Regions from separate parts of the Streptomyces sp. NPDC127068 genome, predicted to be linked through region 1. Evidence: riboswitches for the same ligand, from Rfam matches in the RefSeq annotation. Region 1 holds a riboswitch; the other holds the start of a gene.
The links. A riboswitch is a leader RNA that binds a small molecule or an ion and turns the genes downstream of it on or off. The one in region 1 is predicted to bind thiamine pyrophosphate.

Region 1 (3,533 bases):
AGCAGCGCCCACTGCCCCGCACCGCGCGGGCGGCGCGCGGTGATCGAGGGGTCGACCAGCCGTAGCCCGTGCTCCCGGCGGCGCACGCTCCAGGCGTGGACGGCGAGGATCAGACCGACGGCGACGAACTGCACCAGGGTGAGCACGGCCGCGCTGGAGAGGTCGAAGATCTGGGAGGTCTGCCGGTAGATCTCCACTTCCAGGGTGGAGAACGCGGGGCCGCCGAGGATCTGCACCACGCCGAAGGAGGTGAAGGTGAACAGGAACACCATCAGGGTGGCTCCCGCGACGGCGGGCCGCAGCGCGGGCAGGGTCACCGTCCGCCAGGCGGCGAACCGGGAGGCGCCGAGCACCCGGGCGGCCTCCTCCTGCCGGGGGTCGAGTTGGGCCCAGAGTCCGCCCACGGTGCGCACCACGACCGCGTAGTTGAAGAAGACGTGCGCCAGCAGGATCGCCCACACGGTGGTGTCGAGCCGTACGCCGGCCGCCCGGTCCAGCAGACCGCCGCGGCCGAGGAGGGCGAGGAACGCCGAGCCGGCGACGACGGTGGGCAGCACGAAGGGCACGGTGACCACGGCCCGCAGCACCTGCTTGCCGGGGAAGGCGAACCGGGCGAAGACGTAGGCGCCGGGCAGCGCGATCAGCAGGGTCAGCGCCGTCGAGGCGAGGGCCTGCCAGGTGGTGAACCACAGCACCTCGCGGATCTCCGGGCGGGCCAGCACCTCCCCGATCGCCCCGAGCTGCCAGACGCCCTCCGGCCGCAGCCCGCGCGCCACGATCGCGGTCACCGGGTAGGCGAAGAACACCGCGAAGAACACCACCGGCAGCGCCATCAGCGCGCAGCGCAGCAGGGCGCCCCGGCGATCCGACCGGGTGCGCGGGGCCGCGGGCCCGGGGGCGTCGGTGCGCCCGGGGCCCGTGCCGGCCGCCGCCCCCGACCCGAGCGGGTCACCGGGGCGGGGGGCGTCGGCCGCGCGGCCTACTTCACTACGAGCGAGGTCCACTGCTTGACCCACTGGTCACGGTGGTCGGCGATCCGCTCCGGGTCCATCGTCAGCGGCGAGGGCACCTCCACCGCGTACCGGGCGAAGTCCGCGGGGACCTTGACGTCCTTGTGCACGGGGTCCACGAACATGTTCAGCGGCAGGTCCGCCTGGAAGGTGCGCTCGCTCATGAAGTCCAGCAGGGCCTTGCCGCCCTCCGGGTTCTTCGCACCCGCGAGCAGCCCCGCGTACTCCGCCTGCTGGAAGCAGGTGCCGGTGGAGACGCCGGTCGGCGCCTCGGCGGGCTTGGGGTCGGAGTAGATCGCCTCGACGGGCGGGGAGGAGGCGTACGAGACGACGAGCGGACGGTCGCCGCCGGCCTTCTTGCCGCCGGCGGAACCGGAGAACTCCTCGTTGTACGCCTGGTCCCAGCCGTCCACGACCTTGACGCCGTTGTCCTTCAGCTTCTTCCAGTAGTCGGGCCACGCGGCGCCGCCCTGCTGGGCGACGGTGCCCATGAGGAAGCCGAGGCCGGGCGAGGAGGTGGCCGGGTTCTCCACCACGAGGAGGTTCTTGTACGCCGGCTTCACCAGGTCGTCGAAGGTCTCCGGCGGGGTCACGCCCTTGTCCGCGAAGTACTTCTTGTCGTAGTTGACGCATATCTCGCCGGTGTCGACGAGGGTGACCCGGTCCTGCTTGTCGAGCAACGGCCGCTTCGGGAGCCGGACGCTGTCCGCGCCCGCCGCCTCGTACGGCGTGAAGAGGTCGTTGTCGAGGCCGCGGGAGAGCAGGGTGTTGTCGATGCCGAAGAACACGTCGCCCTGCGGGTTGCCCTTGGTCAGGATGGCCTTGTTGACGGCGACGCCCGCGTCCCCGTCCTCCAGGACCTTGAGCGTGTAACCGGACTCCTTCTCGAACTCCTCCAGCACCTCTTCGGAGGCGGCGAAGGAGCTGTGGCTGACCAGGGTGACCGTCTTGGACGCGCTGCCGTGCCCGTCGTCGCTGCTCTCGGCGCAGCCGGAGAGGGTGACGAGGCCCAGCCCGGCCGCGAGGGCGACGGCGGTGGCCTTCTTGGTGGTGCTCACGTGGTTGTTCCTCCTGGAGCGGACCAGGAAGAGACGCGGCCCCGCCCGCGGCCCCCGGGGCGGGAGCGCGGGCAGGGCGCAACAGCTTGAGTGGTGACCGAACTTCCTACCCGGAATGACCCGGGCGAGGTTCAGAGGGTCTGCGGCCCGCCGGTGTGACCCGGCTGCCGCACTCTCAGCGCTGTGGCGCTCCCCTGTCGGAAAATGCAGTTGTCTGTCGTGAACGTGCTGCGAATGGCGCGAACCGCTCGCTGCGCACAGGGTGCTATGCGGGCGTTCGGGACAAGAGTACCGCTCTAGCGTTCGGATGCCGCCAGCTGTCCACAGGCCCCGTCGATCTCCTGGCCCCGGGTGTCCCGGACGGTCACCGCCACCCCGTGCGCGGCGATGGCCTCCACGAACGCCTTCTCGTCCTCGGGACGGGACGCGGTCCACTTCGAGCCGGGCGTCGGATTGAGCGGGATCAGGTTGACGTGCACCCGCTTGTTCTTGAGCAGTCGGCCGAGCAGGTCACCGCGCCACGCCTGGTCGTTGATGTCCCGGATCAGGGCGTACTCGATGGACAGCCGCCGACCGGACCGCTCGGTGTACTCCCAGCCGGCGTCGAGGACCTCCCGGACCTTCCAGCGCGTGTTGACCGGGACGAGGGTGTCGCGCAGCTCGTCGTCGGGCGCGTGCAGGGAGATCGCGAGCCGGCACTTGAAGCCCTCGTCGGTGAACCGGCGGATCGCGGGGACGAGCCCGACCGTCGACACCGTGATCCCGCGCTGGGACAGGCCGAGGCCGTCCGGCTCCGGGTCGGTGAGGCGACGGATCGCCCCCACGACGCGGTTGTAGTTGGCCAGCGGCTCGCCCATGCCCATGAACACGATGTTCGACAGGCGCGCCGGGCCGCCGGGGATCTCCCCGTCCCGCAGCGCGCGCATGCCGTCCACGATCTGGTGCACGATCTCGGCCGTCGACAGATTGCGGTCCAGCCCCGCCTGGCCGGTGGCGCAGAAGGGGCAGTTCATTCCGCAGCCGGCCTGGGAGCTGATGCACATGGTGACCCGGTCCGGGTACCGCATCAGCACCGACTCCACGAGGGTGCCGTCGAACAGGCGCCACAGCGTCTTGCGGGTGGTGTCGTCGTCGCAGCTGATGTGCCGCACCACGGACATCAGGTCCGGGAGGAGGGCCTCCTGCAACCTGTCGCGCGCGCCGGCCGGGATGTCCGTCCACTGTGCGGGGTCGTGGACGTACCGCGCGAAGTAGTGCTGCGAGAGCTGCTTGGCGCGGAACGGTTTCTCGCCGATGGCGGCGACGGCTTCCTTGCGCTCGGCGGGCGAGAGGTCGGCGAGGTGCCGCGGGGGCTTCTTGGCTCCGCGCGGGGCGACGAAAGTGAGTTCTCCGGGCTTGGGCATGGTGCCTCCAGTGTCGCAGACGCGAGCCGGTGGCCCGGGTGCGTCCCGGGCGGCTCCGGCCG
Region 2 (3,533 bases), on a different contig from region 1:
CGGTGCCGAGCGCCTCCCGGGCCAGCCGCGCGGTGAGCACCGCCTCCCCGGCGGTGAAGCAGCCCGCGGTGTTGGGCAGCACCCGGATGCCGAGCCGGTCCAGCACGGACAGCACCGAGCCGGCGGTCGTCGGGTCGACCCGTCGCATCGCGACGGTGGTCAGCTCGGTGCCGGAGGCCACCAGCGAGCGTTCCAGCACGTCGAGGCTGGGGGCGCCGCCGGTGCCCATGATCAGCCGGGAGCCGTAGCTCCGGCCGCCGAGGACGAAGGGGTCGTCGGCCACGTCAGCCTCCCTGGACCGCGGTGAGGACCTCGACGCGGTCGCCGTCCGCGAGCACGACCCGCGGCCAGCCCGTGCGCGGGACGACCGTCTCGTTGAGGGCGGCGGCCACTCCGCCGGGCGCGGTGGTGAGCGAGGCGACCAGGTCGCCGAGGGTCGTCCCGGGGGTGACGTCCCGGTGCTCGCCGTTGAGGGTGACGCTCAGGGTCGTGGACCCGGGGGCGGGTGACGCGCTCATGCGGGCTGCTCCTGGGGGAGGCGGGCGAACCGGAGGGGGGTGAAGGGGCGTGCGGCGTCCGGCAGTGCACCGTGCACCAGGGCGTGGGCCAGGACGTCCCCGGTGACGGGGGTGAGCAGCACGCCGTTGCGGTGGTGGCCGGTGGCCAGCAGCAGCCCGTCCAAGGCGGTGGGGCCGAGCAGGGGAGCGTTGTCGGGCGAGCCGGGCCGTAGCCCCGCACGGGTCTCGACGAGCGGCAGTTCGGTGATGCCGGGGACCAGCTCGTGGGCGTCCCGCAGCAGTTCGTACACGCCGCCCGCGGTGACGGTGGTGTCCCAGCCCAGTTCCTCGCTGGTGGCTCCGAGGACCAGCTCACCGTCCTCGCGCGGCACCAGGTACACCTGCCCGCCGCGCACCACCGCCCGCACGGTCCGACTCAGGAACGGGCCGAAGCCGGGCGGCACCCTCAGCCGCAGGATCTGCCCCTTGACGGGCCGTACCGGTGGCACGACCTCGTCGGGGACCCCCGCGAGTCGTCCGCTGCGGCTGCCCGCGGCGAGGACGACCTGCCCGGCCGCCAGCTCGGTGCCGTCGGCGAGCAGGGCGCCCGCGGCCCGCTCCCGGCGGACGACCAGGTGTTCGGCCCGCTGCCGGTGGAAGACCACACCGGCCGACGCACAGGCGGTGACCAGGGCCGCGGCCAGCCGCCGCGGGTCGATCTGGTGGTCGTCGTCCACCCGCAGCCCGCCGCGCACGCCCGGCGCCAGCATCGGTTCGAGCCGCCGGCACTCCCGACCGTTGAGCCACTGGGGCGTCAGTCCCGCCGCGGTCTGCACGGCGTGCAACTCCCGCAGCTGGGACCGGTCGTCGGCGTCGAGGGCGACGGCGAGGGTGCCGCAGCGCCGGTAGCCGAGGTCCGCCCCGGTGACTTCGGACAGTTCGGCGACGAACGCCGGATAGGCCCGGGCCGAGGCGGTGTTGAGGGCGAGGAGCTGCTCCTCGCCGGGGTGCAGTTCGGTGACCGCGGCGAGCATCCCGGCCGCCACCTGCGCGGCGCCGCCGCCCGGCGCGGGGTCCACCAGCGCGGTGCTCAGACCGCGCCCGGCGGCCCGCCAGGCCGTCACCAGACCGATGATCCCGCCGCCCACCACCAGGACGTCCGCTGAACGAGACATGGGTGCTCCGCTCCTCCCTTCGCCGGCATGACCCGGATCAGGTTCGTACGGTCGGAGGCCGGTCAGCCTCCCTCTCAGCCCGGTGCGTCCGGGCTCCCGCGAGTTACGTTGGCCACCCTAACCCGATGCCCCGCACCCCAGTAAGGGAGTCGTGTCCCGTGCCCGACCAGCCGCACCGCCCCGACGCACCGGCCGCGCCCTCGCTCGACGGACGGGTCCTGGTACCCGTGGCCGACCAGGCGCCCGGCCAGGTCGGCACCCGCACCCGCTTCGCCTACCACGAGCGCGACGGCGTGGTCTGGGCCGACTACGCGGGCGGCGAGGTGGTCCGCGGCCACCTCGTCGGCACCCGCACCGGGGACCGGCTGGACTTCCGGTACGTCCAACTGCGCAGCGACGGGACGACCGCATCCGGACACTGCGCGTCCCGGGTGGTCGCCCTGCCGGACGGGCGGGTGCGGCTGTGGGAGACCTGGGAGTGGGAGTCCCACGAGGGGCGGGGAACGAGCGTGGTGGAGGAGACACCGCCCGAGCCGGGACCGACCGCCGACTGAGCCGGCGTCCGGGTGTCTAGGGTGACGACCGGGGACAGCCGGATGCCGGCCGACGGCCCCACGACCCAACGAGGCGGACGAGGGCGACATGCCAGACGAGACAGCCGAGACAGCCGAAACGTACGAGGCACCCGGGGCGACCGAAACGACTGGGACGACCGGGACGACCGGGGCCACGGAGACGGGCGCGGCGGGCAGGACGGCCGCGACGGCCGAACCGGGCAGTACGGCGGAGCGGCCACCGGGCGTCGTCATCGCGGGCGCGGGCATGGCCGGGGTGCAGACCGCGGTCGCCCTGCGCGAACAGGGCTTCGCCGGACCGGTCGTCCTGATCGGAGCCGAACCCCACCAGCCCTACGACCGGCCGCCGTTGTCCAAGGCCGTGCTCCTGGGCAAGGCCGAGGACTCCGCCTTCGACGTGGACTTCGGGGCGCTCGGCATCGACCTGCGGCTCGGCCTGGAGGTCACCGGCGTCCGCCCCGACGACCACGCACTCGACACCGAGGCCGGACCCGTCCCGTACGACACGCTGGTCATCGCGACCGGCGCCGAACCGATCCGGTTGCCGGGCGCGGACGGCGTCCCCGGAGTGCACCTGCTGCGCACCCTGGACGACGCCGAGCGGCTGCGCCCGGTGCTCGCCGACCAGCACGACGTCGTGGTGGTCGGCGCCGGCTGGATCGGCGCCGAGTTCGCGACGGCCGCCCGTGAGGCGGGCTGCGCGGTGACCGTGGTGGAGGCCGCCGACCGGCCGCTCGCCGGCGCCCTGCCCGCCGAGGTCGCCGCCCCCATGGCCGACTGGTACGCGGAGGCCGGGGCCACCCTGCGCACCCGGGCGCGCGTGGTCCGCGTCCAGCCGGGCGAAGTGGTCCTGGACGACGGCGGCGTGCTGCCCGCCGGCGCGGTGGTGGTGGGCATCGGCGCCCGCCCCGCCACCGACTGGCTCGCCGGCTCCGGGATCGCACTCGGCGCGCACCGGGAAGTACTTGCCGACGACCACCTGCGGACCTCGGTGCCCGACGTCTACGCGGTCGGCGACTGCGCCTCCTTCCCCTCCGCCCGGTACGGCGAACGCCTGCTGGTGCACCACTGGGACAACGCGCTCCAGGGCCCGCGCACGGTCGCCGCCGGCATCGTCGGCGAGGTGCCCGCCGTGTACGACCCGGTGCCGTACTTCTGGTCCGAGCAGTTCGGGCGCTTCGTCCAGTACGCGGGCCACCACGAAGGCGCCGACGCGGTGGTGTGGCGCGGGGAGCCCTCGGGCGCCGCCTGGTCGGTGTGCTGGCTGCGCGGCGGGCGGCTGGTGG

Region 2: another riboswitch for thiamine pyrophosphate. It lies ahead of thiO (glycine oxidase ThiO); the one in region 1 lies ahead of ACFWIA_RS09375 (thiamine ABC transporter substrate binding subunit).

The regions. Positions count from the first base shown of each region.
Region 1 covers NZ_JBHXEN010000011.1:68,764-72,296, reverse strand. Annotated here, with positions in the region: gene ACFWIA_RS09380 (ABC transporter permease) at 1-833, opposite strand, end outside; gene ACFWIA_RS09375 (thiamine ABC transporter substrate binding subunit) at 980-2,068, opposite strand; TPP riboswitch at 2,154-2,274, opposite strand; gene rlmN (23S rRNA (adenine(2503)-C(2))-methyltransferase RlmN) at 2,365-3,471, opposite strand.
Region 2 covers NZ_JBHXEN010000032.1:38,498-42,030, forward strand. Annotated here, with positions in the region: gene ACFWIA_RS20875 (thiazole synthase) at 1-283, opposite strand, end outside; gene thiS (sulfur carrier protein ThiS) at 285-518, opposite strand; gene thiO (glycine oxidase ThiO) at 515-1,672, opposite strand; TPP riboswitch at 1,669-1,782, opposite strand; gene ACFWIA_RS20890 (hypothetical protein) at 1,831-2,226, shown strand; gene ACFWIA_RS20895 (NAD(P)/FAD-dependent oxidoreductase) at 2,495-3,533, shown strand, end outside.